One region of the Streptomyces sp. NPDC107454 genome, then DNA from elsewhere that is predicted to be linked to it. Evidence: predicted binding sites of a transcription regulator. Region 1 holds the regulator's gene; the other holds the start of a gene.
The links. Region 1 encodes HspR, which represses chaperone genes until heat shock. Its sites were predicted from a motif close to TTGAGNNNNNNNNNCTCAA; they were not measured.

Region 1 (15,033 bases):
ACGAGCAGCGTGAGCGGCGGCGCGAACTCGTCCTGGCCACCCTGGGGCTGGACACGCCCGGTCCGTACTGGATCCACGGGCTGGAGGTCGCCTGATGGAAGCGGAATCGCGACGAGAGCCACGCCTGCTGCCCTGGTCCGGGGCCGAAGGCAAGCCCTGCTACCTGATCGCCGACGGCCACGGCGGACCCGTGTCCCGCCTCGCCGACGCCACGGAGTCCATTCAGCTCGGGATGGGTACGCAACTCCTGACGCACGCCCGTGACATGCTTCCCGGCACCCCGCAGGGCGAACTTCGTTTCCTCGCCGAGCGCCTGACCGAGGCGCTCCATGACGCACTCCGCGTCGCCGAGAGCCGCGGCCGACGGCTGAACCAGCTCAACTGGCTCGACCGCCTCAACTGAACACGACGACACCCCATGTCCCCGGGGTGAACCGGGGACATGGGGTGTCGTTCTCTCGAAAGGCTCGGCCCTCGGAAGGCGCGGCTACTTCACCGGCTCGGGCTCCGGCTCGCTCTCCGCCTCCGCCGCCCCCGCCGGATCAACCGGCGTCCTGACGGAGTCGAGGAGAAGCTGAGCCACGTCCACGACCTGGACGGACTCCTTGGCTTGGCCGTCGTTCTTCTTGCCGTTGACCGAGTCGGTCAACATCACGAGGCAGAACGGGCAGGCCGTGGACACGATGTCCGGGTTGAGGGAAAGAGCTTCGTCGACGCGCTCGTTGTTGATGCGCTTGCCGATCCGCTCCTCGATCCACATCCGCGCACCACCGGCACCGCAGCAGAAACCGCGCTCCTTGTGCCGGTGCATCTCCTGCTGGCGCAGGCCCGGAACGGCCGACATGATCTCGCGCGGGGGCGTGTAGATCTTGTTGTGGCGGCCCAGGTAGCAGGGGTCGTGGTAGGTGATGAGGCCGTCCACGGGGGTCACCGGGAGCAGCTTGCCCTCGTCGATGAGGTGCTGGAGCAGCTGGGTGTGGTGGATGACCTCGTAGTCGCCGCCGAGCTGCGGGTACTCGTTGCCGATCGTGTTGAGGCAGTGCGGGCAGGTGGCGACGATCTTCTTCGCCGACTTCGGCTTCTTCGTCGACTCGTCCTCGTCATCCTCGCCGAAGGCCATGTTCAGCGCGGCGACGTTCTCCATGCCGAGCTCCTGGAAGAGGGGCTCGTTGCCGAGGCGGCGGGCGGAGTCGCCGGTGCACTTCTCGTCGCCGCCCATGATGGCGAACTTGACGCCCGCCATGTGTAGGAGTTCCGCGAAGGCCTTCGTGGTCTTCTTGGCGCGGTCCTCCAGGGCGCCGGCGCAGCCGACCCAGTACAGGTACTCGACCTCGGACAGGTCCTCGATGTCGCGTCCGACGACCGGGATCTCGAAGTCGACTTCCTTCGTCCACTCGAGGCGCTGCTTCTTGGCCAGGCCCCAGGGGTTGCCCTTCTTCTCCAGGTTCTTGAGCATCGTGCCCGCCTCGGACGGGAACGCGCTCTCGATCATCACCTGGTAGCGGCGCATGTCGACGATGTGGTCGATGTGCTCGATGTCGACGGGGCACTGCTCGACGCACGCGCCGCACGTGGTGCAGGACCACAGCACGTCGGGGTCGATGACGCCGTTCTCCTCGAACGTGCCGATCAGGGGCCGCTCGGCCTCGGCGAGCGCGGCGGCGGGCACGTCGGCCAGCTGCTCCGCCGACGCCTTCTCCTCGCCCTCCATGCTCTTGCCGCCACCCGCGAGCAGGTAGGGCGCCTTGGCGTGCGCGTGGTCGCGCAGCGACATGATGAGGAGCTTGGGAGAGAGCGGCTTGCCCGTGTTCCAGGCGGGGCACTGCGACTGGCACCGCCCGCACTCGGTGCACGTGGAGAAGTCCAGCAGGCCCTTCCAGGAGAACTGCTCGACCTGGCTGACACCGAAGACGTCGTCCTCGCCGGGGTCGGTGAAGTCGATGGCCTTGCCGTCACTCGTCATCGGCAGCAGCGCGCCGAGGGCGGTCTCGCCCTTCGCGTTCCGCTTGAACCAGATGTTCGGGAAGGCGAGGAAGCGGTGCCAGGCGACACCCATGTCCGTCTTGAGGGAGACCGTGATCATCCAGATGAAGGACGTCCCGATCTTGATCATCGCGGTGAGGTAGACCAGGTTCTGGAGCGTGCCGACGCTCGTCCCCTTGAAGGCGGCGACGATCGGGTACGAGGCGAAGTACGCGGCCTCGTAGCCGTGCACGTCGGCGAGGGCACCCTCCAGGCCGCGCAGGGTCATGATCGCGAGGCCGATGATGAGGATGACCGACTCGACGAAGTAGGCCTGGCCGGTGTTGGACCCGGCGAAGCGGGACTTGCGGCCCGGCCGGTCGGGCCGGGACAGCTGGCGGATCACGATGAGCGTGAGGATGCCGAGGGTCGTCATCAGGCCGATGAACTCGACGAAGATCTCGTACGGCAGCCAGTGCCCGATGATGGGCAGCGCCCAGTCGGCCTGGAAGAGCTGCCCGAAGGCGTTCACCAGCGTGGCGACGAGGGAGAAGAAGCCGACCGCCACGAACCAGTGCGCGACGCCGACCACCCCCCACCGGTTCATCCGGGTGTGGCCGAGGAACTCCCGGACCACCGTGACGGTGCGCGCGGCCCAGTCGTCGGTGCGGGTGCCCGCGGGGACGTCCTGGCCGAGCCGTACGAACCGGTAGATCTGCGCGATGGCGCGGGAGAACAGCGCCACGCCGACCACGGCGAGTACCAGCGACACAATGATCGCGGCGAGTTGCATTCGGGGGCTCCTCGGGCCTGCGAGGGAGGGAGCTGAAGGCCGACCTTCAGCCGATTACTAAGCGGTAACTTATGCAGTCCGTCTGAGACTACCCATATCTTCCGCCGCACTGTAGCCAGCGGTGCGGTGATCTGCGTCGCTGAGGTCCACCTGAGTCGCCGAAGTCACCGACCGGCAGTTGCGCACGTCACCGGCCGACAGCTGCCGGGGTCTCCGGCCGACACGTAAACCCGATCGTGTGATCTGCGGCGTATTTGCGACATTTAACACTAAATTGGCGGCGTGCTGTACGGAATCGTCGCCGCCACCTCCGCCCTGCTCCTCGCCGCCGTGCTCGCCGCCCTGCTGCGGCTCCTCGCCCTGCGCCTCGGCGTGGTGGAACGCCGGCGGGTGCGCGCGGTGCCGCTGCTCGGCGGGGTCGCGGTGGTGGCGGTCACGGCGTTCGTCGCCGGGGTCGGGGACTGGACGGACGTGGCGCCACTGGGGCCGGCGGCCGCGAGGCTGCTGGCCGCCGGGATCGCGGTCGGTGCCCTCGGGCTGGTCGCCGACCTGTGGCCCCCGCCGGCTCTTGTGCGGGTTCCGCTCCAGGCGGCCGTCGTGACCGGCGCCGCCGCGCTGACCGTGCCCTACGGGGAGCTCGGCCCGGTGGTCGGGGTGGCGGCCGTCGGCTGGATCGCCCTCGCCACCCATGCCTTCACCTCGCTCGATCACGCCGACGGGGTGATGGGGACGGTCGCGGTGGCGACCGCCTTCGCGCTGAGCGGCTGCGCGGCTGCCGAGGTCATGGACGGGCTCGCGGCGCTGCTGAGCGTGCTGGCCGCCGCGCTGACGGGGTTCCTGATGCACAACTGGCCCCCGGCCCGGATCGTGCCGGGGCGCTGCGGCGCGCTGTTCGTCGGGTTCGTGCTGACCTCGGCGGCGGTACTGGTCCACGCAGGGCGGGCGGCCGGGTCGAGCGTGGGCGCCGCGTTCGCGCTGACGGCCGTGGCGACCGCCGACGCCGTACTGGTGCTGGTGTCGCGGCAACGGGCCGGGCGTCCGCTGCTGCGCGGCGCCCCCGATCATCTGGTCCACCGGCTGCGGCGCCTCGGCGTCACGCCTCGGGGCGCCGCGATCGTCGTGGGGGTCACCGGCTTCGCGGGTGCACTCGTCGGAATGCTGATCGACATGGGATGGGTGAGCGCGACGGCGGCGTTGTGGGTGGCGGGCGGCGCCGGTGTGGGCGTACTCGCGCTGCTTCGGATCCCCACCTATGGGGGACGGCACGCCCCCGCGTCCGGGAGTCGGTCGACCGAGAAGCCGCAGGTGGAACCACGTGTACAAGCACACCTGCGTGTAAGCAAGAGATAAGACTTGAGCCCCTGCGACTCATGTCTGTTGACCCAGCAATGAGAGTGGTGCACACTTGAGTCCGTTCCACTCAAGTCATTGCTGGAGGAATTGAAATGGCACGTGCGGTCGGCATCGACCTGGGCACGACTAACTCCGTCGTCAGCGTTCTTGAAGGCGGCGAGCCCACCGTCATCACCAACGCAGAGGGCGCCAGGACCACGCCGTCCGTCGTCGCCTTCGCCAAGAACGGTGAGGTGCTCGTCGGCGAGGTGGCCAAGCGCCAGGCGGTCACGAACGTGGACCGGACCATCCGCTCCGTGAAGCGTCACATGGGCACGGACTGGAAGATCGAGCTCGACGGGAAGAACTTCAACCCGCAGCAGATGAGCGCCTTCATCCTGCAGAAGCTGAAGCGCGACGCCGAGGCCTACCTGGGCGAGAAGGTCACGGACGCGGTCATCACCGTCCCGGCCTACTTCAACGACTCCGAGCGCCAGGCGACGAAGGAGGCCGGCGAGATCGCGGGCCTGAACGTCCTGCGCATCGTGAACGAGCCCACGGCCGCCGCCCTCGCGTACGGCCTGGACAAGGACGACCAGACGATCCTCGTCTTCGACCTCGGTGGCGGCACCTTCGACGTGTCCCTCCTGGAGATCGGTGACGGCGTCGTCGAGGTGAAGGCCACCAACGGCGACAACCACCTCGGTGGTGACGACTGGGACCAGCGCGTCGTCGACTACCTGGTGCAGCAGTTCCGCTCCGGTCACGGCGTGGACCTCGCCAAGGACAAGATGGCGCTCCAGCGTCTGCGCGAAGCCGCCGAGAAGGCGAAGATCGAGCTGTCCTCGTCCACCGAGACCTCGATCAACCTGCCCTACATCACGGCCTCCGCCGAGGGCCCGCTGCACCTGGACGAGAAGCTCACGCGCGCTCAGTTCCAGCAGCTCACCGCGGACCTTCTGGAGCGCTGCAAGACGCCGTTCCACAACGTCATCAAGGACGCGGGCATCAACCTCTCCGAGATCGACCACGTCGTTCTCGTCGGTGGCTCCACCCGCATGCCCGCCGTCGCCGAGCTCGTCAAGGAGCTGACCGGCGGCCAGGACGCCAACAAGGGCGTCAACCCGGACGAGGTCGTCGCCATCGGCGCCGCCCTGCAGGCCGGTGTCCTCAAGGGTGAGGTCAAGGACGTCCTGCTCCTCGACGTCACCCCGCTGTCCCTCGGCATCGAGACCAAGGGCGGCATCATGACGAAGCTCATCGAGCGGAACACGACGATCCCGACCAAGCGGTCCGAGATCTTCACCACCGCCGAGGACAACCAGCCGTCCGTCCAGATCCAGGTCTACCAGGGCGAGCGCGAGATCGCGGCGTACAACAAGAAGCTCGGGATGTTCGAGCTGACCGGTCTGCCGCCGGCCCCGCGCGGTGTCCCGCAGATCGAGGTCGCCTTCGACATCGACGCCAACGGCATCATGCACGTGACCGCGAAGGACCTGGGCACGGGCAAGGAGCAGAAGATGACCGTCACCGGCGGCTCCTCGCTGCCGAAGGACGAGGTCGACCGGATGCGCCAGGAGGCCGAGCAGTACGCGGACGAGGACCACAAGCGCCGCGAGGCCGCCGAGACCCGCAACCAGGGCGAGCAACTCGTCTACCAGACCGAGAAGTTCCTCAAGGACAACGAGGACAAGGTCCCGGGTGACGTCAAGACCGAGGTCGAGGCCTCCATCGCCGAGCTGAAGGAGAAGCTCAAGGGCGAGGACACCGCCGAGATCCGCACCGCCACGGAGAAGGTCGCCGCGGTCTCCCAGAAGCTCGGCCAGGCCATGTACGCCGACGCCCAGGCCGCGCAGGCCGCCGGTGGCGCCGAAGGTGCCCCCGGCGCCGAGCAGGCCAAGGCCGATGACGACGTCGTCGACGCCGAGATCGTCGACGAGGACCGTAAGGACGGTGCCGCGTGACGGAGGAGACCCCGGGCTTCGAAGAGAAGCCTGACGTCCCCTCCGGCGCCACCCCTGACGACGCCGAGTCGCAGGCCGCCACCCCCTCCACGGAGGAGGCGGCGGCCCCGGCCGGGGACGCATCAGCAGCACAGATGGCCGGTCTGACCGCACAGCTGGACCAGGTCCGTACGGCGCTCGGCGAGCGCACGATGGACCTCCAGCGGCTCCAGGCCGAGTACCAGAACTACCGTCGTCGGGTCGAGCGCGACCGGATCGCGGTCAAGGAGATCGCCATCGCGAACCTCCTGACCGAACTCCTGCCTGTGCTCGACAACATCGCCCGCGCGCGGGACCACGGCGAACTGGTCGGCGGCTTCAAGTCGGTGGCCGAGTCGCTGGAGACCGTCGCGGCGAAGATGGGCCTCCAGCAGTTCGGCAAGGAGGGCGAGCCCTTCGACCCGATGATCCACGAGGCCCTCATGCACTCGTACGCGCCGGACGTCACGGAGACGACGTGCGTGGCGATTCTGCAGCCGGGGTATCGCATCGGCGAGCGCACCATCCGCCCCGCGCGGGTGGCGGTCGCCGAACCCCAGCCGGGGGCGCAGACCGGCAAGGCGGACTCCCAGGATTCCGCCGAGGCGGCCGACGACAAGGAGAGCGGTGGCCCGGACGAGGGCTGACGTTGAACGCATGAGAGAGGAGGGGCGTCGAGGATGAGCACCAAGGACTTCATCGAGAAGGACTTCTACAAGGTCCTCGGCGTCCCCAAGGACGCCACCGAGGCAGAGATCAAGAAGGCGTACCGGAAGCTCGCCCGCGAGTTCCACCCGGACGCCAACAAGGGCAATGCCAAGGCCGAGGAGCGCTTCAAGGAGATCTCCGAGGCGAACGACGTGCTCGGAGACCCCAAGAAGCGCAAGGAGTACGACGAGGCACGCGCCCTCTTCGGCAACGGCGGCTTCCGTCCGGGTCCCGGCGCGGGCGGCGGCAACTTCAACTTCGACCTGGGCGACCTCTTCGGAGGCGGCGCCCAGGGCGGAGCGGGGGGTGCCGGCGGCTTCGGCGGCGGCATCGGAGACGTCTTCGGGGGCCTGTTCAACCGCGGCGGCGCGGGCACGGGTACGCGGACCCAGCCCCGGCGCGGCCAGGACATCGACACCGAGGTGACGCTCAGCTTCACCGAGGCGGTGGACGGCGCGACGGTCCCGCTGCGGATGACGTCCCAGGCGCCCTGCAAGGCCTGTTCGGGCACCGGCGACGCGAACGGCACACCGCGGGTGTGCCCGACGTGCGTCGGTACCGGCCAGGTCGCACGGGGCTCCGGCGGCGGCTTCTCGCTCACGGACCCCTGCCCGGACTGCAAGGGCCGCGGTCTCATCGCGGAGAACCCCTGCGAGATCTGCCACGGCAGCGGTCGTGCCAAGTCCTCGCGCACGATGCAGGTCCGCATCCCGGCGGGGGTGAGCGACAGCCAGCGCATCCGCCTGCGCGGCAAGGGCGCACCCGGCGAACGGGGCGGCCCGGCAGGCGATCTGTACGTCACGGTCCACGTGGACGCCCACCCGGTCTTCGGCCGCAAGGGCGACAACCTCACCGTCACCGTGCCCGTCACCTTCGCGGAGGCGGCACTCGGCGGCGAGGTGCGCGTACCGACCCTGGGCGGCCCCCCGGTCACCCTGAAGCTGCCCCCGGGCACGCCCAACGGCCGCACGATGCGGGCCCGCGGCAAGGGTGCCGTCCGCAAGGACGGTACGCGCGGCGACCTCCTCGTCACCGTCGAGGTCGCGGTCCCCACGGACGTGTCGGGCAAGGCTCGCGACGCCCTGGAGGCGTATCGCGAGGCAACCGCGGGCGAGGACCCGCGGGCGGAGCTGTTCCAGGCCGCGAAGGGAGCATGAGCAGATGGACGGTCGTCGTCGAAACCCCTATGAACTGACCGAGGAGACCCCGGTCTACGTCATCTCGGTGGCGGCCCAGCTCTCCGGCCTGCACCCGCAGACCCTGCGCCAGTACGACCGCCTCGGCCTGGTCTCCCCGGACCGCACCGCCGGCCGTGGCCGGCGCTACTCGGCCCGCGACATCGAACTGCTCCGCACGGTGCAGGCGCTGTCCCAGGACGAGGGCATCAACCTGGCCGGCATCAAGCGCATCATCGAGCTGGAGAACCAGGTGGCCGCGCTCCAGTCCCGCGTCGCGGAACTGGAATCGGCCCTGGACGGCGCGGCTGCCGCGATGCAGCAGCGCGAGGCCGCGGTGCACGCCTCGTACCGCCGCGACCTGGTCCCGTACCAGGAGGTCCAGCAGACGAGCGCGCTGGTGGTCTGGCGGCCGAAGCGGCAGTCGGACTAGTTGCACGTACCGAAGGGGGTGGGGAGGTCGACGACCTCCCCACCCCCTTCGGCGTTCCTCAGGCGACGTTGAACGTCAGGTGGGTGGACGGGCCGACGCGCCCGTACACGTCCACCGTGGCCACCTCGACGATGTAGATCCCGCTCGTGGGCGGTGTCCAGGTGAGGCTGCCGTTCGTGGTCTGCGCGTACGTGCCGCCGGTGACGCGCCACTGGTACCCGCCGATGACGCGGTCGTCGCCCGCGGGGCGGGTCATCGTCACGGTGACCGCCTGGCCGGGTCCACCGTGCCCCGCACAGTCGTTGGCGGTGCACTCGGTGTACGGCGCCGAGAGCGCGAGCAGCGGAGGCAGCGGCGCCGTGGACGTCGCCGGGGTGACGCGGTCCACGGAGACGACGTCGGAGGGCGCCGACTCCCTGCCCTGCGCGTCGAGCACCACCACGTAGTAGGACGCGCGGCCCGCCGGGGCCCCGGTGTCCGAGAAGAGGGTCGAGTGGGGCGAGCCGACCCGGTTCCAGGCGGCGGAGGCGTCGGTGCGGCGGTAGACGCGGGTGCCGTACACCGCCCCGTCCGTCGAGTACGCCCAGGTGAGTTCGGTGCCGCTGTCGTGCGGGGTGACCGTCACGCCGGTGGGCGCCGCCGCGTCGCCGGGGGCGGGCCGGGTCGCGGTGACAGCCTCGGACACCGAGGAGATGTTCCCGTACGCGTCGACGGCCTGGACCGTGTACGTGACGGCGGTGCCCGCGGGGGCCCGGAAGTCGTTGAACGAGGTGCCGAGGACCAGGTCCGGCCCGTCCGGGTCCGACTGCCCCTCGGGCGCGGCCCACAGCTCGTAATGCTCGACGTCGTCCGAAGGGGCGTTCCAGCGCAGCGCGTTGCCCGCCGTGGTGCCCTCCGCCGTCAGACCGGTGACCTGGCCGGGCGCGAGGGTGTCCGGGGCGCCGGTGTCGGCGGTCGCGGACGGGACGGACTCGTTGCCGACCGGGTCCAGGGCCGTGACCCGGTAGTACAGGCGCTGATGGATGTCGGCCGAGGTGTCCCGGTAGGAGACGTCCGGCACGGAGGACACGAGCTGCTGGAAGGGGCCCTGCGGGGCGCTCGCCCGGTAGACGCGGTAGGCGGCGGCACCGGAGACCTTGTTCCAGCCGAGGGCCACGGAGCCGGTGCTCACCTTGGCGCCCAGGCCGCCGGGCGCGGCGGTCGGGGTCCGGTCGACGGTGGTCACGGCCTGGTCGGCGGTGCCCGTCGACTCGTTGCCGGCCTTGTCGTAGGCGCGGACCTCGTAGTAGTAGGTGTCGCCGGTCGCGGGCACGGTCGTGTCGGTGTACGAGGTGGCGGTCGTCGTACCCACTCTCGTCCAGGTGGCGCCGCCCTTCAGGCGGCGGTAGGCGCGATACCCCGCGAGGTCCATCTCCTTGTTCTTCGCCCAGGTCAGTTTGGCCTTGCCGGTGGCTTTGTCGTACGCCACGGAGGTGCCCGTGGGGGTGAGGGGCTTGACCTTGTCGACGGCGGCGGTGGTGCGGGGGGTGTAGGCGAAGGAGACGTTGGCGGCGCCTGTCCAGTTGGCGTAGTCGACGCGGAGGGTGTGCTTGCCGGAGGGAATCGTGACGTTGACGGTCTTTTTGACCGTCGAGGAGACGTTCTTCCAGAGGTCGACCTTGCGGGTGCCGTCGAGGTAGACGCGCAGGCCGTCCTGGGCGGCGACGGGAAGGGCGAAGGGGCCTCCCGAACCGAAGTCCCTCGTCTCGGTCCAGCGGACGCCGAAGTTGTCCTTCGGGAGGCCGGAGGCGGGTGCTTTCGTGCCCCAGTTCTCGCTGACCGCGGCATCGCAGTCCGTTTTCTTCGGTGTGCCGGAGAAGGTGGTGTTCGCGTAGAACTGCCGCTTGTACACCGGTGATGCGCAGCTGCTCGCGGCGGAGGCGGGCGCCCCCGAGACGGCGAGCAGGCCCCCGGTGGTGGCGATCGTCAGCGTCACGGCGAGCGCCGGTCCGCTCCGCCCAACTGGTCTCATGTTTCCCCTGTTTCATGCTGCGAGGTGTGCGGCCACCTTCGAGACTCCCGGATGTGGGGGAGGGTTGTATGTCGCCGGGGAGCGCGTGACGCAAGTCAATCAGAGGGGTTCTGTGGAAGTGACGGCGCACCCCCTTCCCATCGTGTTCACTTGGGGAACACAGAATGCTGTTGCCATCTCGTTAAGTGGTTACTCCTTGACGCTGAGGTGATCGCCGCGTTGGCTTTCAGCCACCTGGGTCGCAAAGCAGCTACCTCGCCCGGAAGGCACCTGATGTGAACACTCGTAACACCCGGCTTCGTCGTACCGCCATAGCCCTGGCCTGCTCCGCGATGACCGTTTCCCTCGCCGCCTGCGGTGTCGTGGACGGGATCGGCGGCAGCAACACCAAGGCGAGCCCGACCAAGGGTGACGACATCACGGTTGGCCTGCTCCTCCCGGAGAAGGCCAACACTCGTTACGAGAAGTTCGACTACCCGATCATCAAGCAGCAGGTCGCCAAGCTCACCAACAACAAGGGCAAGGTCGACTACGTCAACGCGGGGCAGGACGCCTCCAAGCAGAGCCAGCAGTTCCAGCAGATGGTGGCCGACAAGGTCGACGTGATCCTCGTCGACGCGGTGGACTCCAAGGCCATCGCGAGCGATGTGCAGAAGGCCAAGGACGCGGGCATTCCCGTCATCGCCTACGACCGTCTGGCGCAGGGCCCGATCGACGCGTACATCTCCTTCGACAACGAGCTCGTCGGCCAGGTGCAGGGCAAGGCGCTCCTGGAGGCGCTGGGCACCAACGCCTCCACGAAGAAGATCGTCATGATGAACGGCTCGCCCACCGACCCGAACGCGGCGCAGTTCAAGGCGGGCGCCCTCGGTGAGCTCAACGGCAAGGTCGTCATCTCCAAGTCGTACGACACCAAGGACTGGGACCCGGTCGTCGGCAAGGCCAACATGGAGAAGGCCATCTCGGCCATCGGCCTCAGCAACATCGCCGGTGTCTACTCCGCCAACGACGGTCTCGCGGGCGCCGTCATCGACGCCCTGAAGACCATGGGCGTCAGCAAGGTGCCGCCGGTCACCGGCCAGGACGCCGAGCTGGACGCGGTGCAGCGGATCGTCCGGGGCGAGCAGTACATGAGCGTCTACAAGTCCTACCCCGACGAGGCCTCCGCGGCGGCCGAGATGGCGGTGGCGAAGGTCCAGGGGCGTGGCATCGAGTTCGACGCGCTCACCCGCGACAAGGTCGACAGCCCCACGAACAAGAAGATCCCCTCCCAGCTGATGCCCGTGGTCGCCCTGACCAAGGCGAACATCAAGGAGACGGTGATCCAGGACAACATCTACACCGTCAAGCAGATCTGCGCGGCCTCGACCAAGGTGGACTGCACGGCGATCGGCCTCAAGTAGACGAACGCGCGGGAGCCCTGGGCGAGGGGCTCCCGCGCGTTCGGCGGACCGGGGTTCAGCGTCCCATCGACTGCCAGATCGTCAGCGCCAGCGCCGTGCACGAGGTGGCGGCCGCCAGCGAGGGCAGGGGCCAGCGGGTGCGTTCCAGGGCGTCGAGGCGGGACTCGTGTTCGTCGAGGGTCTTGTCGGTCTGGTCCGCGCGCTGCAGGAGGAGGGCGAGGTCGCCGCGGGTGGTGGCGAACCCGACGTCGACCGAGCGGCGCAGCCGCTCCAGTTCCAGGGCGACGCTCTCGGCCTCAGTCGTCGGCATCGGCGGTTTCTCCGCGGGAGGGCCCGCGCAGCCACCCCGGCAGCAGCCGGTCCACCGCGGGCATCGACATCACCCGGCTGAGCAGCGCGGCGCCGCCCACGACGGCCGTGAGCGCGGGTACGTCCCGGACCAGCGGGTCCTCGGCGACCAGCGGCAGGACGGTGATCAGGGCGAACAGGGTCTGGAGTGTCGTACGCAGGGTTCTGCGGCCGGCGTCGCTCATCTCCGGGCTCCTTTCGGGTGCTCCAGTGCTTCTCGGGTACGTCCGGCCCCCTAGGCGCGCGGGACGCGCAGCTTGTCCCAGCTGGTGCGGCCCGGGGTGCCGTCGGCGTCCTTGCCGACGTAGCCGAGCGCGCGCTGCCAGGTCGCGTACGACAGGACGTCGGCCTGCGTCCACACCGGGCCGGGGCCGGTCGAGTAGCGCCCGCACCCCTCCGCGACCAGCCGCTCGCCGACGGCTGTGATCAGCGGACTGCGGCGGCCGAGCGCGAAGAACGCGGCGCCGGGGAAGGGTTCGTACGGGACCGGTCGGGAGCCGAGCCGGGTCGCCACCCGTTGCCGCATCCCGGACATCGAGAACGACGGGTCGATCTTGCGGCGCGTCCACTCCTTGTGCGCGATCACGCTGGCCGCGGACCAGCCATGGGCGCGGCAGATCGCGGCGGAAAGCCGTTCCACGGCGGCGAGTTGGGCGGCCGGGTAGGGGTCCCGCCCGTTGCCCAGGTTCTCGATCTCGAAGCCGTAGAAGCGGGCGTTGCCGTCCACGGCGTCGGGTCCGGGGGCGGGCAGTGCGGCCCGTTCGGCCCGTACGGCCTCCAGGACCGCGGTCGAGCCCGAACCGGCGTGGTTGGTGCGGCCGTAGCCGACCAGGTGGACGGTGCCGTCCTTGGTGATCAGGCCGATGCAGAGCGGGCCCGGCAGGTCCGCGGTGCCCTCGCGGCACAGGCGGAGGCTGTCGATGCCTGCCGTGTGGTGGAGCATGACGCCGTGGACCGGGCCCCAGGCGCCTTTGCTGTTGCGGTTGTGGGTGCGCCAGTTGCCGCTCTCGGAAAGGACGACGCCCTCGTCGCGCAGGGCGCGGGCGAGGGCGTCGGCGGTCAGTGGTGTGGCCATGTGTGCCTCACATCACGGGAGTTACGGTGATGAATCGGTTGGCGAAGGTCGCGGTGCTGGTGGTCGCGGCCGACTTGTAGGCGGCGGTCGCGGTGTAGACGCCGTTCACGGTGAGCCCGGTGACCTGGAACTGGGTCGTGACGGAGCACTGGTTGGTGCCGGCACCGAGCGCCGCGCGGGTGTCGGCGGCGGCGAGCGCGACCGTCGTGTTCAGGCGGATGTTCGCCGACATGTGGCAGGCCGTGGCCGCGCTGCTGCTGACGCGCGCGCCCACCGAGACGAGCACGGCGCCGGAGGCCGGAGCGGTGAAGGTGACGGTGGTCGGGTCGCCGGTGGAGCCGGTGAGGGTCTCCACGTACGCCGTCGACGTCGTCGTACCGGCCGTGGTGTTGGCCTTGTGGACCGGGCCGGGCGCCAGCTGCGTCCAGGCGCTGCCGGTGTGGTACCAGTACTGCTTGGGCGTGCCGAGCCAGCAGAGCATGCCCGCCACCGGGGCGGTCACCTTGGCGTCGCGGGTCGCGGCGTCCGCGAAGCGCAGCACGGTGCGGCCGTCGACGGCCTCCGCGAGCGACTGGATGTGCACGGGGATGTTCGCGGCGTCGGCCGGCTGCGGGTAGGGCAGGCTGCCGAGCGGGGTGAGCAGGGCCATGACGGCTTCCTCCTGGATCCTGGAGTGCGTACGGGACGACTGATCGCGTACGGGGCGCGCGTACGGGACGAGGGGGCGGTCAGTCGCCCAGGGACGGCGGGAGCGAGCCGGCCGGTGTGCCGCCGTCGCCGTCGCGTGCCGCGGCGCTGTCGACCGGGACCGGATGCGCCACGTTCGCGTCGTCGTCGGCGGTCTCCGGCGGTGGTTCTTCCACGCGCGGTTCTTCCGGGGGCAGTTCGCTCATGCCGCACCTCCCGGCGCCTTGAGCAGTTCGCGGTAGGTGATCCTGCTGGTGGTCAGAGCGTCGAGTGTGGCGTTCTGGGCGTCGATCAGGGCGTACGTCCGCTGGTTGCCGTACTCCGGATCGACCGGCGGGTCCGGGGTGAGCCCGGAGTCGGTCGGAACGCCGTTGTAGGAGGTACCGCGCAGGGTCAGCGTCTGCTGGGGGGCGGCCCCCGCCTGGCAGGTGGTGCGGATGCCCACGACCCAGGCGAGGGTGTCGAGCGCGGCCCCGCTGGTGTCCACCACCCGCACCACGTCACCGAGTTGGATGCGTGGATCGTGCAGCACCTCGACCTCGCCGAGCACCGGGACCGGGTAACGGCCGGCGTCGAGCATGGCGTGCGAGAGGTCCGAGGCGACCTGATGCTGTTGCACCCAGTCGGTCGCGGGCGCCTGGTAGACCTGCTTGCCGTAGGCGGCCTGGCTGGTGGTGTTGTACCAGGCGAACGACCGCCGGCGGGGATCGCCCGTGCGCTTCTGCGGGACGATCTGCACGGAGGGCTTGCCGTCCTTCGTGACCGTCCAGACGCTCGCCGTGCCGTGGTTGGCGAACCGCACGAGGTAGTTCGGGCCGTCGCGCCGCGAGCTGACCGTCACCGCGCCCTTCACGGAGGTGCCACCGGCCGCCGCGCTGCCGAAACGGACCCGATGGCCGCCGACGGGTGCCACGTCGTCCTCGATCTGGAGCGGGCCGACATCGAGTTCTTCCTCGGCGATGGCGTACGCGACCTCCACCCAGCCGCCCGGCCTGACCTCCCGCACGACGGTGTCGGTGACGGTGTCGCTGTAGGTGTGGCTGATGCCGGTCCAGTCCTGGTAGGGCTGTTCGCAGTGATTGCGGCAGGCGTCGATCTCCTCGGAGACGGTGAGGGCGGCGATG
Region 2 (15,033 bases), on a different contig from region 1:
CCGCGAGCACCCCGACAACGACGCTCGCCGCCGACACGTACACCTGGAAGAACGCCCGGATCGACGGCGGCGGCTTCGTCCCCGGCATCGTCTTCAACCGCTCCGAGAAGAACCTCGCCTACGCCCGCACGGACATCGGCGGCGCCTACCGCTGGCAGGAGTCGACGAAGACCTGGACCCCGCTCACGGACTCCATCGGCTGGGACCGGTGGGGCCACACCGGGGTGGTCAGCCTCGCGTCCGACTCCGTCGACCCGAACAAGGTGTACGCGGCGGTCGGCACGTACACGAACAGCTGGGACCCCGGCAACGGTGCCGTACTGCGCTCCGCCGACCGGGGCGCGAGCTGGCAGCGGACGGACCTGCCCTTCAAACTGGGCGGGAACATGCCGGGCCGGGGCATGGGCGAGCGCCTCGCGATCGACCCCAACAAGGACAGCGTGCTGTACCTCGGCGCGCCGAGCGGCAAGGGTCTGTGGCGGTCCACGGACTCGGGTGTCACGTGGTCGCAGGTGACCAGCTTCCCGAACGTCGGCAACTACGTGCAGGACGCGACCGACACGAGCGGCTACGCCAGTGACAACCAGGGCATCGTGTGGGTGACCTTCGACGAGTCCACGGGCACCTCCACCAGCGCCACGCAGACGATCTACGTCGGGGTCGCCGACAAGGACAACGCGGTCTACCGCTCGACGGACGGCGGCACGACCTGGTCACGGCTCGCCGGGCAGCCCACCGGCTACCTCGCCCACAAGGGCGTCCTCGACGCCACGAACGGCTACCTCTACCTCGCCTACAGCGACAAGGGCGGCCCGTACGACGGCGGCAAGGGCCAGCTGTGGCGGTACGCGACCAGGACCGGGACCTGGACGAACATCAGTCCGGTCGCGGAGGCCGACACCTACTACGGATTCAGCGGACTGACCGTCGACCGTCAGCATCCGGGCACGGTGATGACCACGGCGTACAGCTCGTGGTGGCCGGACACCCAGATCTTCCGGTCCACCGACAGCGGCGGTACCTGGACGAAGGCCTGGGACTACACCTCGTATCCGAACCGCTCGAACCGCTACACGATGGACGTGTCGTCCGTGCCCTGGCTGACCTTCAACGCGAACCCGTCACCCCCCGAGCAGTCCCCCAAACTCGGCTGGATGACCGAGGGTCTGGAGATCGACCCGTTCAACTCCGCCCGGATGATGTACGGAACGGGCGCGACGATCTACGGCACCGAGAACCTCACGAACTGGGACAGCAACAGCCAGTTCACCATTCGGCCCATGGTCCAGGGCCTGGAGGAGACGGCCGTCGACGACCTGGCCTCTCCGCCCTCCGGGGCCTCCCTCCTCAGCGCCCTCGGTGACATCGGCGGCTTCCGGCACACGGACCTCACCAAGGTGCCGTCGATGATGTACACCTCGCCGAACTTCACCACGACGACGAGCCTCGACTACGCCGAGACCAGCCCGAACACCGTGGTGCGCGTCGGCAACCTCGACTCGGGCCCGCACATCACCTTCTCCACGGACAACGGCGCCAACTGGTTCGCGGGCACGGACCCTTCGGGCGTCAGCGGCGGCGGTACGGTCGCGGCGGCATCCGACGGCAGCCGTTTCGTGTGGAGCCCGGTGGGCGCGGGCGTGCAGTACGCGACCGGCTTCGGTACGTCGTGGTCGGCGTCGGCCGGGATCCCGTCCGGCGCGATCGTGGAGTCGGACCGGGTCGACCCGAAGACCTTCTACGGGTTCAAGTCCGGCAAGTTCTACGTCAGTTCGGACGGCGGTGCCACCTTCACCGCCTCCGTCGCCGGCGGCCTGCCGAGCGGTGACAGCGTGCGCTTCAAGGCGCTGCCCGGCACGAAGGGCGACGTGTGGCTGGCCGGCGGCGCGAGCGACGGCGCGTACGGGCTGTGGCACTCCACGGACGGCGGCGCGAGCTTCACCAAGCTGTCGAACGTCGACCAGGCCGACACCATCGGCTTCGGCAAGGCGGCGACCGGCGCCTCGTACCAGACGCTCTACACCAGCGCGAAGATCGGCGGGGTGCGGGGCATCTTCCGCTCGACGGACAAGGGCGCGAGCTGGACCCGCATCAACGACGACGCCCACCAGTGGGGTTGGACGGGCGGCGCGATCACGGGAGACCCGCGGATCTACGGACGCGTGTACATCGCGACCAACGGGCGCGGAATCATCTACGGCGACAGCTCCGACACCGGTGGCGGGGGTGGCGGCACGGATCCGACGCCCCCGCCGACGGGCGCCTGCGCGGTGAGCTACAAGATCACCAACCAGTGGTCGGGCGGCTTCCAGGCCGACGTGGCGCTCACCAACACCGGCACCACCGCCTGGAGCGGCTGGTCCCTCTCCTGGGCCTTCGCGGACGGACAGAAGATCACCCAGGCCTGGAACGCCGACGCCACCCAGTCGGGCACGACGGTCACGGCGAAGAACCTGGCCTGGAACGCGAACGTGGCAACGGGCTCGTCGGTGAGCTTCGGCTTCACGGCCGGCTGGACGGGCGTGAACTCCACACCCACAACCTTCAAGCTGGGAGATCAGGCCTGCTCGGTGAGCTGATCCGAGAGGGTGGGGCGCGCGCCGACCTCGGCACGCGCCCCTTCTCTCTGCTGCGGACCTACGGCGTGTAGACCGTCGGTCGGGGCGGCGTCGGCATCCCGTCGCCGAGGAAGAAGCTCGGGTGCGGGGGTTGGTTGTACGCCGTGTTCTGCCAGGCCAGGGCGGTGCGGTACTGGGTGTCGTGGAGGAGGGTGGTGATCCTTGTGGTCGTCTCGTACGGGGTGGAGTAGATCCTGAGGGCCGTGTTGTCGGTCGTCGGCCAGACGACCTCCTCCCGCCAGTCTCCGAGAATGTCGCCGGACAGTGACGGAGTCGCCTTCGTGCTGTTGTTGGAGTGGACGCCCGAGCCGGTCAGCAGACGGGTGTCGGACGCGGTGCCGTACTTGTCGATGTGGGTGTCGTCGAGGAGTTCGCGGACGGGGTCGCCGTCCCACCAGGACAGGAAGTTGATGCTGCCCGGCTTGCGGGTCGCCACCACCGTGCCCTGCGGGTTGCGGACGCCGTCGGCGTGCGAGGACCAGGACTCGGCGCCCGCGCTGCCCGCCCAGATGTCACCGGAGACGCCTCGGCCGTTGTCGCCGTTGGCCGCCGTGGACCAGAGGATCGCGCCCGTCTTCGCGTCCGCCATCCAGGACGCCGGTTTCGAGGAGTCCTCGTCGACCTTGAACTCCTCCAGGCCGGGGCGGGACGGGTCGAGGTCGCCGACGTGCATGGCGTCCCCGTGCCCGTTCTTAGTGGTCCACAGGCCGTTGCCGTTGTCGTCCACGGCCATCGAGCCGTACACGATCTCGTCCTTGCCGTCCCCGTCGACGTCCGCGACCGACAACTGGTGGTTGCCCTGACCGTCGTATCCCTTGCCGCTGTTGGTCGAGGAGTTGGTGTCGAAGGTCCAGCGCCGGGTGAAGGCGCCGCCCCGCCAGTCCCAGGCGGCGATGACGGTACGGGTGTAGTAGCCGCGCGCCATGATGAGGGAGGGCCGGGAGCCGTCCAAGTAGGCCGTTCCCGCGAGGAATCGGTCGACCCGGTTGCCGTACGAGTCGCCCCAGGAGGAGACCGTGCCGCGCGCCGGGACGTAGTCGACGGTGCCCATGGCGGCGCCCGTCTGCCCGTTGAACATGGTCAGGTACTCGGGCCCGGACAGCACGTATCCGCTGGAGTTCCGGTAGTCGGCGGAGGAACTGCCGATCACCGCGCCCCGGCCGTCCGTCGTCCCGTCCGCCGTCTTCATGGCGACCTCGGCCTTGCCGTCGCCGTCGTAGTCGTACACCTGGAACTGTGTGTAGTGCGCGCCCGAGCGGATGTTCCGGCCCAGGTCGATGCGCCACAGACGGGTGCCGTCGAGCTTGATGCCGTCGATGACGGTGTTGCCGGTGTAGCCGGACTGGGAGTTGTCCTTGGCGTTGGTGGGCTGCCACTTGAGGACGAAGTCGAGCTGGCCGTCCCCGTCGAGGTCGCCGACGGAGGCGTCGTTGGCCTCGTAGGTGTAGGCGACTCCGTCGGGAGTAGTGCCGCCCGCGGGCGGGGTGAGGGGCACGTCCTTGTATCCGGTGCGGAACTGGACGGCGTGGACGGAGTCGGCCTGCTCGACGCCGTTCACGATCGCGCGCACCGTGTAGTCGGCCTGGGCGGGCGCGCCCGAGTGGAAGTAGTTCGTGGAGCCGGTGATCGGCGTCGGGTTGACCAACGTACCGGCCCGGTAGACGTTGAACGACACGTCGTTCGGGTCGGTGCCGAGCCAGCGCCAGCTGACCAGGTTGCCGCTGTCGGTGTGGACACTGACGACGCCCCGGTCGAGGGCCTCCACCATGGGGGTCCCCCCTGTTCGAGCGAAGCCGAGAACTTGGGGGAGGGCGGTGGCCGCCTGCGCCGTGCCGGTGCCGAGGGCGGTGAGCCCGGCGGCGATCAGGGCGGCCGTGGCCACCAGGGCCGAGCCGATGGCGCGTCTGCGGTGCTGCCTGTGCGGGTGCTGCACGATGGTTACCTCCTGGGAGGACAGACTGCTTCTGTTCCCTCAGTTGCCGCCGTGCGCAGGGGAGTTGCCGCCTTGGGGCGTCTGTGTGCGGGCGCTCACTACGCGTACAGGCGGGCCAGTGCCGCCACCGTGCGCGCGATACGCTCCCGCAGTTCGGCGGGCTCCAGGACCTCGATGACCGCGCCCCGTCCGAGGAATGCGTCGTGGGCCTGGTCGATGGACTCGATGGGGACGATGGCGCGCGTCCAACCATCCTTGTCCACACGACCGTTGACCTCGACCGCCCGGGCCGCCGGGCCGGTGAGAACGGTTCCCGGCGCGATCCGGATCACGGCCTCGGCGCCGTGCAGCCGGTCGTGGAACTCCTGCTGGTACGCCGTCCAGTACGCGGCCAGGTCGAATGTCTCCGGGCGGCTGAACTCCTCGTCGGTGGAGGTGAGTTCGATGATCTGGTCGACGCGGAACGTACGCGGCCCTGGGCCCGCGACGACGTACCAGCGGCCCGCCTTCAGGACCAGGCCGTACGGTTCCAGGCGGCGCCGCACATCGGTGGGCTCGCGCCAGCGGCGGTACAGGACGTGCAGCACCCGCGCGTTCCACACGGCGTCGGCGACGGCGGGGAGGTACGGGGTGTCGTCGGTGTCCGCGTACCAGCCGGGGGCGTCCAGGTGGAAGCGGCCGCTGATCCGGTCGGCGTGCGCGCGCAGGTCGCGCGGGAGGGCGGCGCGCACCTTCAGCTGGGCGGCGGCCAGGACCGGGCCGAGGCCCAGCTCGGCGGCGGGGCCGGGGACGCCGGCGAGGAAGAGGGCCTCGGCCTCTCCCTCCGTGAGGCCGGTGAGACGGGTGCGGTAGCCGTCGAGGAGGCGGTAGCCGCCGGCGTGCCCCGCGTCGCCGTACAGCGGGACGCCCGCCGCGCTCAGTGCCTCGACGTCCCGGTAGACCGTGCGCACCGAGACGTCCAGTTCCTCGGCGAGGTCGGCGGCGGTCATCCGGCCGCGGGTCTGGAGCAGCAGGAGGATCGAGACGAGTCGGCTGGACTTCACTGACACAGGATGTCAGTGAAGTCGGCCTAGCGTGCGCGTCATGGCTTCCACGACCTTGCCGAACGCCTCGGACTTCCGGGAGAAACTGCTGACCGTGCCGCCGCCCATCGAGGTGGCGGGGCGACGGATCAAGCGCTACCACGTCACCGCGGACCCGGCCGGTATCGCACCCGACGTCGAGGCGGCGGCGTACGCGATGCTGCCGAAGCTGCTGCCGGAGCCCGACGGCACACCGCCCGCGACCTTCGTCGTACTGCACCGGGGCGGCGATGACGGCGCCTACCTCAACGCGTACAGCTGGGTGTGGGACAACGTCCTGCACTTCCGCGGCGCGTCGGCGGGCCAGCCGGTCCTTGGCTGCCCGGACCGGGACCCCACGCACTTCATCACACCCGACGTCCCCTGGATCGGCTGCGTCTGGGAGCTGCCGCCGATCCTGCACGAACGCGATGCCTGGGTGCGGCACATGCTCGCGCCCGACGCCCCCGACCTCGACGCCTACCTCGCCGACTCCCTCCCCGAGGGCACGACTGGAGACCGCTCATGAGCAGCCCGCACGACTTCGACTTCTTCCACGGTGAGTGGGACGTCCACCACCGGCGTCTGACCGACTTCCTCGACCCCGAGAGCGGCTGGGAGGAGTTCGGGGCCACGAGCCGCTGCTGGAGCCTGTTCGAGGGGGCCGCGAACATCGACGAGATGACGGTGCCCGGTCAGGGCTGGCAGGGGCTCACCCTGCGGCTCTTCGACCCGGCGGCGCGGGTGTGGTCGCTGAACTGGTCGTCGAGCCGCAGCGGGAAGCTGTTTGCGCCGGTGGTGGGGCGGTTCGGGTCCGACGGGCGCGGTGAGTTCCACGGCGACGACACGCACGACGGGAAGGACGTGCGGGTGCGGTTCGTGTGGTCGGGAATCTCCCCGACCACGGCCCGCTGGGAACAGGCCTTCTCCGTGGACGGGGAGAAGACGTGGGTGACCAACTGGGTCATGGAGTTCGCGCGGCGGGGATCTTCCTGAACGCGCGGAGGGTGAACTGCGGGTCGGGGCGCGGGACTTCCTGATCGGGCAGCCCTTCGAGCAGCGTGACGAATCGCTCGGCCAGCGGGTCGTCCGCGGCGATCTGGGTGAACCAGCCGCGGCGCAGGTCCGCCACCGTGCTGCGCGGGCTGCGGCCCTGGCCGTGGCCCCGGAAACGGGCCCGGCCGGCCGGGGTGAGGCCGTGCTCGACGGCGTACGCCTCGACGTCCTCGGTGCCGTCCTGGGCGGGGCGGCGCGGGCGGGAGGCGAGTACGGCGTCGATGTCGCTGCCCACGTCGTGTGCGGCGGCCTTGTCGACGGTGGTGACGTACACCCCGCCCGGGCGCAGGACCCGCGCGCACTCGGCGACGATGGCGCGGACGTCCTCGGCGCCGTCGACCAGATGGAGCAGCCAGACGCTGGTGACGGCGTCGAACGAGGCGTCGGGGAAGGGCAGTCGACGGCTGTCGGCGTGGACCACCGAGCCCGGGAGCCGTGCCGCCGCCATCCGGGCCATGCCCTGCGCGGCGTCCGCGCCCGTCACCCGGAGCGCCGGGCGGGCGGCGGCGAGGCGACGCGTGACGATTCCGGTGCCGCAGGCGACGTCGAGCAGGGCCTGTACGCCGTCGGGGACGAGGCCGAGTACGGCGTCCGCGGCAGCCGCCGCTCTGGGCTCACCGCCCCTGCTGGCGTCGTATGCGTCGGCTTCTTTGTCGTAGTCCAGCATGTGGATCAGTGTGCGCCATGTCCCGGAGCGAGTGCCTCCACCCTGCGGGCGAGCTTGAGGTCGAGCTCGGTGACGGCGCCGCCGACGCTGTGGGTGTTCACGGTGAGGGAGATCGTGTTGTAGCCGAGGGTGAGGTCGGAGTGGTGGTCGAGCTCCTCCTGCACCTGGGCGATGTGTACGACCATCGCGGTCGCGGCGAAGTGGGAGGGGAGGCGGTAGGAGCGGGCGAGGTGGTCGCCGTCCAGCGACCAGCCGGGCAGCTCCGCGAGCTGATCCTCGATCTCCTTCTGCGACAGGGGTTCGACGGGCATGGCCTCGCTCCGTTCTTCTTGCGGTGGGGTGCGGTGGGGACTGTTCCTCAGCCTGCCACAGTCCCCCGACCAGGGCTCTCCGGCGCCCCGGCCCCATCTCCGGGGGCTTCGCCCGAAAGTCCCGGCCGTCCGGCGTTCGAGGGCCAGGTCCAGGCTCCATCCACGGCGTTCCTCGGTTACGGTCGGCGTATGTCCCTCGTCGCGTCCGGTCCGGCCAGACCCTCAACCCACCCCGGCGGCAAGGGCGTCGGCCCGCTGCTGCGCGGCTGGCGGGAGCAGCGCCGGGTCAGCCAGCTGGAACTGGCGCTGCGGGCCGACTCCTCGGCCCGCCACATCAGCTTCATCGAGACGGGCCGCTCCCGCCCGAGCGAGGAGATGGTGCTGCGGCTGGCGGAACACCTCGACGTCCCCGTACGGGAACGCAACGCGCTGCTGCTGGCCGCCGGCTACGCGCCCCACTACCCGGAGACCCCCCTCGACGACCCCTCGATGGACGCCCTGCGCCAGGGCATGGAACGGCTGATCCAGGGCTACGAGCCCTACCCGGCGCTGGTGGTCGACGCCACGTACACCGTGCTCGCCGCCAACCGTGGCATCGCCATGCTCCTGGAGGGCGTCCGCGAGTCGCTGCTCACGCCGCCGCTGAACGCGATGCGGCTGACCCTCCACCCGGAGGGCCTGGCGCCGCGGATCCGCAACCACCGCGAGTGGCGCGACCATCTGCTCGCGCAGATGGAACGGCAGATCGCCCTGGACCGCTCCGAGCCACTGCGTGCCCTCTACGAGGAGGTGGCGGCCTACCCGGTACCGGAGCAGGAACAGGGACAGGGGCACGGAAGGGAACTGGACGGCGGCGTCGAGCCCGTTCCCTGTTTCGCGCTCCCCCTGCGGATCGAGCACGGCGGGTGCGTGCTGTCCTTCATCTCCTCCATCTCCACTTTCAACACCCCGATGGACGTGACCGTCGCCGAGCTGGCCATCGAGACGTTTCTGCCCGCGGACCCGGCGACGGTCAAATACCTTCAGTCACTGGTCTCTTGACGGAGCGTCGTCGATCCGTTTGAGTGGTGGCTTCGGCGCTTGGGGAGGGCGTGGCGTGAGTGAGCGGCGGGCTGCGCCCACCGTGGGGCAAGTGGTGCTCGGGCGGCGGCTGCAGGAATTGCGGGAGGCCACCGGGCTGAAGCGCGAAGAGGCCGCGCGTGTCCTGCGTGTCGCCCCGGCGACGGTGCGGCGGATGGAGATGGCCGAGGTCGCCCTCAAGATCCCCTACCTCCAGGTGCTGCTGACGACGTACGGCGTGGCCGACGCCGAGGTGGCCGCCTTCGTCACGCTCGCCGAGGAGGCGAACCAGCCGGGCTGGTGGCAGCGATTCCACGATGTGCTGCCGGACTGGTTCAGCATGCATGTCAGCCTGGAGGGCGCCGCCCGTCTGATCCGCTCGTACGAGCCGCACTTCGTGCCCGGGCTGCTGCAGACCGAGGAGTACGCGCGCGCCGTGCTGGAGGCGGGGACGGTGGGCCAGACGGGGCCCGAGGCCATCGAGCGGCATGTGACGCTGCGCATGACGCGGCAGCAGCTGCTGCTGGGGCGCGAGCACCGGCCCCACCTCTGGGTGATCATGGACGAGACCGTGCTGCGGCGTCCGGTGAGCATCCGTGGCGAGGTCATGCGGGACCAGATCGACCGGCTGCTGCGGGAGATGGAGAGCGACGACATCTCCGTCCAGGTCGCCGAGTACGCGAGCGGCCCGCACCCGGGGACGTACACATCCTTCGCGCTGTTCCGCTTCGCGGAGCCGGAACTGCCCGACATGGTCTACAGCGAGTACCTGACCGGTGCCCTCTACCTCGACTCGCGCGCCGAGGTGGCCATGCACCTGGAAGTGCTGGACCACATGTCCGCCCACGCCGCCTCCGTGCCCCGTACCAAGGAGATCCTGCGGGAGATCCGGGACTCCTACTGAGAAGGGTCCTTACGCCGCGCCGCCCCGCGTCTCCCTCTCGTCGTCCACGATCTCGGCGTCCACCACACCCTCCTCCTCCGCCGCCGTGGTGTGCTCGGCGGCCGGCTCCTCCCGGGGCGTCTGCTGGGCCTGGGCGTACATGGCCTGGCCCATCCTCTGGCTCACCGAGGCCAGATTCTCGACGCCGCCGCGCAGGGCGGTGGTGTCGGTGGCGGAGTCCTCCAGGAGGCGCTTGAGGCCGGCGATGGCCGACTCGACCTCGGGTTTCGTCTCGGAGGGGATGCGTTCGTCGTTGTCGCGGAGGAACTTCTCGGTCTGGTAGACGAGTTGTTCGGCCTGGTTGCGGGTCTCGGCGGCCTCGCGGCGCGCGCGGTCCTCCTCGGCGTACTGCTCGGCCTCGCGCATCATGCGGTCGATGTCGTTCTTGGGGAGCGCGGAGCCGCCCGTGACGGTCATCTTCTGTTCGCGCCCGGTGGCGAGGTCCTTCGCGGAGACGTGCATGATCCCGTTGGCGTCGATGTCGAAGGCGACCTCGATCTGCGGGACTCCGCGCGGCGCGGGCGGCAGCCCGGTGAGGTCGAAGACGCCGAGCTTCTTGTTGTACGCGGCGATCTCGCGTTCGCCCTGGTAGACCTGGATACCGACCGAGGGCTGGTTGTCCGCGGCCGTGGTGAAGATCTCCGAACGACGGGTCGGGATCGTGGTGTTGCGCTCGATGAGCCTGGTCATGATGCCGCCCTTGGTCTCGATGCCGAGGGACAGCGGGGTGACGTCGAGGAGCAGGACGTCCTTCACGTCCCCCCTGATGACACCCGCCTGGAGGGCCGCGCCGAGCGCCACGACCTCGTCCGGGTTGACACCCTTGTGCGGGTCCTTGCCGGTGAGTTCCCTGACCAGGTCCGTGACGGCGGGCATCCGGGTCGAGCCGCCGACCAGGATGACGTGGTCGATCGCGGCGAGCTTGACGCCCGCGTCCTTGACCGCCTGGTGGAAGGGGGTCTTGCAGCGGTCGAGCAGATCGGCGGTCAGCTCCTGGAACTGGGCGCGGGTCAGTTTCTCCTCGAGATGCAGGGGGCCGTCGGCGGTGGCGGTGATGTAGGGCAGGTTGACGGTGGTCTCGGAGGAGCTGGACAGTTCGATCTTGGCCTTCTCGGCGCCCTCGCGCAGCCGTTGCAGCGCCATCTTGTCGTGGCCGAGATCGATGCCGTACGAGGCCTTGAAGCGCTGTGCGAGGTGCTCCACGATCCGCTGGTCCCAGTCGTCGCCGCCGAGCCGGGTGTCGCCGTTGGTGGCCTTGACCTCGATGACGCCGTCGCCGATCTCCAGGAGCGAGACGTCGAAGGTGCCGCCGCCGAGGTCGAAGACGAGGACGGTCTGCTCCTCGCCCCGGTCGAGGCCGTAGGCGAGGGCGGCGGCCGTGGGCTCGTTGATGATCCGCAGCACCTTCAGGCCCGCGATCTCGCCCGCCTCCTTGGTGGCCTGGCGCTGGGCGTCGTCGAAGTACGCGGGCACGGTGATCACGGCGTCCGTGACGTCCTCGCCGAGGTAGGCCTCCGCGTCCCGCTTCAGCTTCTGCAGGACGCGCGCCGACAGTTCCTGGGCGCGATAGCGGGTGCCGTCGACGGAGCCCTTCTCCGGGAAGCGCCAGCTCGCGTCGCCCATGTGGCGCTTGACCGAGCGCGCGGTGCGCTCCACGTTCGTCACGGCCTGACGTTTGGCGACCTCGCCGACGAGCACCTCGCCGTTCTTGGCGAAGGCCACCACGGAGGGGGTGGTGCGCGCGCCCTCCGCGTTGGTCACGACGGTGGGGTCGCCGCCTTCCAGGAGGGCCACCACCGAGTTCGTCGTACCGAGGTCGATCCCGACCGCACGTGCCATGTCCGTCCCCTTCCGCCAGGGCGCTGCCCACCTTCAAGCACAAAACTTGAGTGCGTTCTTGTCAATGGGGCGGACATGACAGCGCCGCGGGCCCTGCGCGGGGACCGCGGCGCCGTACTGCTCCCGGACGTCAGCCCAGCTTGGCCGACAGGGTGATCGTCGTGCCGGTCAGCGCCGCGCTGACCGGGCAGTTCTTCTTCGCGTCCTCGGCCGCCGCGACGAAGCCGTCGTTGTCGAGGCCCGGCACCGTCCCCTCCACCGTCAGATGGATGCCCGTGATGCCCTCACCGGGCTGGAAGGTGACGTCGGCGTTGGTGACGAGCTTGGTGGGCGGGGTGCCCGCGCCCGCGAGGGCGTGCGACAGCGCCATGGAGAAGCAGCTGGAGTGGGCGGCGGCGATCAGCTCCTCGGGGCTGGTCTTGCCGTTGGCGTCCTGCGCCCGCGACGCCCACGTCACCGGCTGCTGGCCGATGCCGGAGGAGTCGAAGGTGACGACGCCGCTGCCCTCGAGCAGGTTGCCTTCCCACACGGTGTGCGCGGTGCGCGTGGTTGCCACGATGATTCCCTTCGATGGGGTCCCGTTTTCGGGGTCCGTGCGCACCATCCGATCACACCTGCACGCAACTCACCCAGAATGACGGCTCACCAAGTCCGCGAAGACGGCTCGACGCGGCCGCGAGGGTGGTTCACCGCACCCGGAAGACCGGTCCCCGCGCCGTGAACGGGAGCCGCGCGCCCTGCGGAATCAGATACGCGTGCTCGCGCCGCACCCGCAGCACGTCGCACCCGCCGTCCGTGATGACCAACAGCGGCGCGCCCGGCGGGAAGTCGTCCGCGCGGTGCAGCAGATCGATGCCGGGCTGCAGCACCGTACCGCCGCGCCCGTGCACCCGTACGCGACCGGCGACCTCGGTGACCGGGAGATAGCCCGCGTCGTGCGGCGCCGCGTCGCAGAACACCACCCGCACAGCCGGTACGTCCCGGGCCTCGGCGTACGAGGCGATGGCGCCCAGCGCCTTGCCGAGCAGCATGCGGTCCATGGAGCCGGAGGTGTCGAGGACGACGCCGAAGGTGCAGCGGGCGATCTCCTCGGGCGGGAAGTACCGTCCCGCGCGCGGGATGTCGGGGGTGGACGCCTGACGGCGCGAGGGGCGCGCGTACGTCCGTACCGGCTCGGGGCGGGGCACGAACTCGTCGAACCAGCGGGCCAGGCGGGCGTCCCAGGGCAGCGGCGGATGGTCGAGCGCGCGGATCTCCTCGACCAGACCGCCCGGCAGATAACCCCGCTCCAGCTGCTGGTGCAGGTCGAGGCCGTGGCTCAGCCCGCGCCGGTAGAGCTCGTCCAGGTCCACGTAGTCGCGCGGGGAGCCGAGCGGGGCGCCGAGGATGTCACCCATGCCCTTGCCGCGCAGCGTGGACAGCCGGCGCATCCGGCGCAGGTCCTTCGCGATCCGGTCGTACACCTCCTCCGCCGAGAGGTCCTTCAACTCCGCGTCGTACAGGAGCCCTTCGGGCATCGTGCCGACCTGCATCTCGCACAGCCAGCCGTTGATGACGTAGTCGGCCGCGATGTTGAAGAGGTACGGGTCGCGGGGGCCGCAGCGGTCGCCGTGCCGCAGGGCGGCGTGCAGCATCTCGTGGGCGAGGACGAACCGCCATTCCTCGTCCTTCAGTTGACGCAGCGGGTTGATGTAGATCTCCCCCGCCTCCGCGTTCACCGCGGCGACGGAGATGCCGTGGGCGCGGGCCAGTTCGGCGTCGGCGACCAGGGTGATACCGGCCGCGACGCCGCCGAGCAGCGGGTAGGAGGAGATGAACCAGCTCAGCGCCCGCTCCCAGGGCTGGAGCCGGGTGGGCCCGCCGCGCATCGAGCCTCGGCGGCCGCCGGCCACGTCCATCGCCGTGGCGACGGTACGGGTCAGGGCGTGCGCGAACTCGAGCTGCCAGTCCGGGGCCCGGCCGCCCTTCCAGGTGTCCCACGGCACCAGCAGCTGGTCCGGCTCGCCGCCGGCCGTACCGCAGCGCTCGTACGGGGCCGGAGTGCCCTCGCGCCGCCAGCGGGCGGCGAGTTGCTCCTCGTCGCCGTCGGGGTAGCCGGGCGGCAGGTCCTCGGGGGTGAGGCCGATGGGGAAGCCGAGCAGGAAGCGGTTGACGACCGCGCAGCGGGCGGCGAGGGCGTGGCGGTCGGGCTGTTCGCGCGTCTTCGGCGCCGCCGGGACATGGCCGAAGCCCAGGTGGATGACGGCGTGCGCGACCGCCCAGGCCCACTCGACGGGCTCGGCGCGGCGGGTGGGGTGGACGTGCAGCACACCGTTGGAGTCGACTCGGACGAGACCCTCGCGAGGCGAGTCGGGGCAGTCCTCCTGGCGGCAGGTGCTGAAACCGACGGCGGCGAGCGCCCGGTTGGCCCGCACCAGCCGCATGCCCTCCGCGAAGGCCTCCGCCGCCAGGTCCTTCTTCGGCTGTCCCTTACCGCGGCTCGTCGGGGTCCGGCTCACTGTCGCGCCTCGACCAGCCGGGGCATGTCACGGGCCGCCTCGACCAGGAACCAGGCGGGCAGGAGGGGATTGCCGTCGGTGTCCGGGGCGATGACGCCCTGTGCGACCTCCACGGAGATCTCGGCGAGCTGCACGAGCAGCGACTTGGCGCGGTACGCGGTCTGCTGTCCGCTCGCCGAGAGGTGCTCCTTGCTGGCGGGCAGCTCCTTGACGAGCCGGCCGCGGAAGGACTCGGCGAGGTAGTAGAGCAGGTCGCGGTCCTCGGGGCGGTGGGGCCAGCGTGCGTCGCCCTTGACGATCGCCTCGATGCCGAACCGGCTGCGCACGATCTTCACGTAGCCGCAGAAGGCGACCGCGTGCGCGGGCGTCAGGGTGCCGTGCGCGATCACCTTCAGGGTCGGCTCGTCGAGGGCCGGCCCGAAGGAGTGGAGCGCGTCGGAGAGCATGTGCCAGGAGCGGGGCGTGGAGAACGGCTCCTCGGTCTTCGGCGGCTTGGACCACAGGTGGTCGGGCCGGTCGGTGAGGTGGTCGACGACCCAGGGGTGAATGCCGTTGCCGGCGGCCCAGGCGAGCCAGTCCTTGGAGGAGGCCTCCAGGTGCACATGCGTGAGGCGGTTGATCAGCGCGGAGGCGATCGGGCGGGCCAGCGCGTTGTCGGTGGCGCGGTTGCCCGCGCCGATCACGATCGAGCCCTTGGGCAGCTCGTAATTGCCGATGCGGCGGTCCAGGATCAGCGAGTAGAAAGCCTTCTGCACATCCGGCGTCGCCGCGTTCAGCTCGTCCAGGAAGAGGCAGTAAGGCTCGTCCCTGGCGATCGCCTCCGGCGGGCAGAACACCGAGCGCCCGTCGCGGATCTGCGGGACGCCGATCAGGTCCTCGGGTGCGAGCTGGGTGCCGAGCAGGCTGACGCACTCCAGTCCCAGCGACTCGGCGAACTCCCTCACCAGGGAGGACTTTCCGATGCCGGGGGCGCCCCACAGGAAGACCGGCCGCACGGTCGCGAGACCGAGCAGCAGTTCCGGTATCCGGGCGGGGGTGACGGTCACGA

Region 2: dnaK (molecular chaperone DnaK) is a predicted target of HspR. The motif match lies at 11,534-11,552, and genes of this name have one in related genera.

What each region holds. Positions count from the first base shown of each region.
Region 1 is NZ_JBVJPA010000005.1:338,285-353,317, reverse strand. Features, by position in the region: gene ACZ69M_RS14555 (hypothetical protein) at 1-95, shown strand, start outside; gene ACZ69M_RS14550 (hypothetical protein) at 95-403, shown strand; gene ACZ69M_RS14545 ((Fe-S)-binding protein) at 488-2,755, opposite strand; gene ACZ69M_RS14540 (MraY family glycosyltransferase) at 3,038-4,105, shown strand; gene dnaK (molecular chaperone DnaK) at 4,201-6,051, shown strand; gene grpE (nucleotide exchange factor GrpE) at 6,048-6,716, shown strand; gene dnaJ (molecular chaperone DnaJ) at 6,750-7,934, shown strand; gene ACZ69M_RS14520 (heat shock protein transcriptional repressor HspR) at 7,939-8,385, shown strand; gene ACZ69M_RS14515 (PA14 domain-containing protein) at 8,444-10,396, opposite strand; gene ACZ69M_RS14510 (sugar ABC transporter substrate-binding protein) at 10,672-11,799, shown strand; gene ACZ69M_RS14505 (hypothetical protein) at 11,855-12,109, opposite strand; gene ACZ69M_RS14500 (putative antibiotic biosynthesis monooxygenase) at 12,096-12,332, opposite strand; gene ACZ69M_RS14495 (peptidoglycan-binding protein) at 12,383-13,222, opposite strand; gene ACZ69M_RS14490 (hypothetical protein) at 13,230-13,871, opposite strand; gene ACZ69M_RS14485 (hypothetical protein) at 13,951-14,115, opposite strand; gene ACZ69M_RS14480 (hypothetical protein) at 14,112-15,033, opposite strand, start outside.
Region 2 is NZ_JBVJPA010000003.1:498,921-513,953, forward strand. Features, by position in the region: gene ACZ69M_RS09775 (cellulose binding domain-containing protein) at 1-2,579, shown strand, start outside; gene ACZ69M_RS09780 (rhamnogalacturonan lyase) at 2,638-4,551, opposite strand; gene ACZ69M_RS09785 (helix-turn-helix transcriptional regulator) at 4,650-5,594, opposite strand; gene ACZ69M_RS09790 (hypothetical protein) at 5,635-6,141, shown strand; gene ACZ69M_RS09795 (hypothetical protein) at 6,138-6,608, shown strand; gene ACZ69M_RS09800 (class I SAM-dependent methyltransferase) at 6,577-7,335, opposite strand; gene ACZ69M_RS09805 (4a-hydroxytetrahydrobiopterin dehydratase) at 7,341-7,646, opposite strand; gene ACZ69M_RS09810 (helix-turn-helix domain-containing protein) at 7,836-8,687, shown strand; gene ACZ69M_RS09815 (helix-turn-helix domain-containing protein) at 8,743-9,609, shown strand; gene dnaK (molecular chaperone DnaK) at 9,619-11,487, opposite strand; gene ACZ69M_RS09825 (OsmC family protein) at 11,618-12,043, opposite strand; gene ACZ69M_RS09830 (vWA domain-containing protein) at 12,174-13,910, opposite strand; gene ACZ69M_RS09835 (ATP-binding protein) at 13,982-15,033, opposite strand, start outside.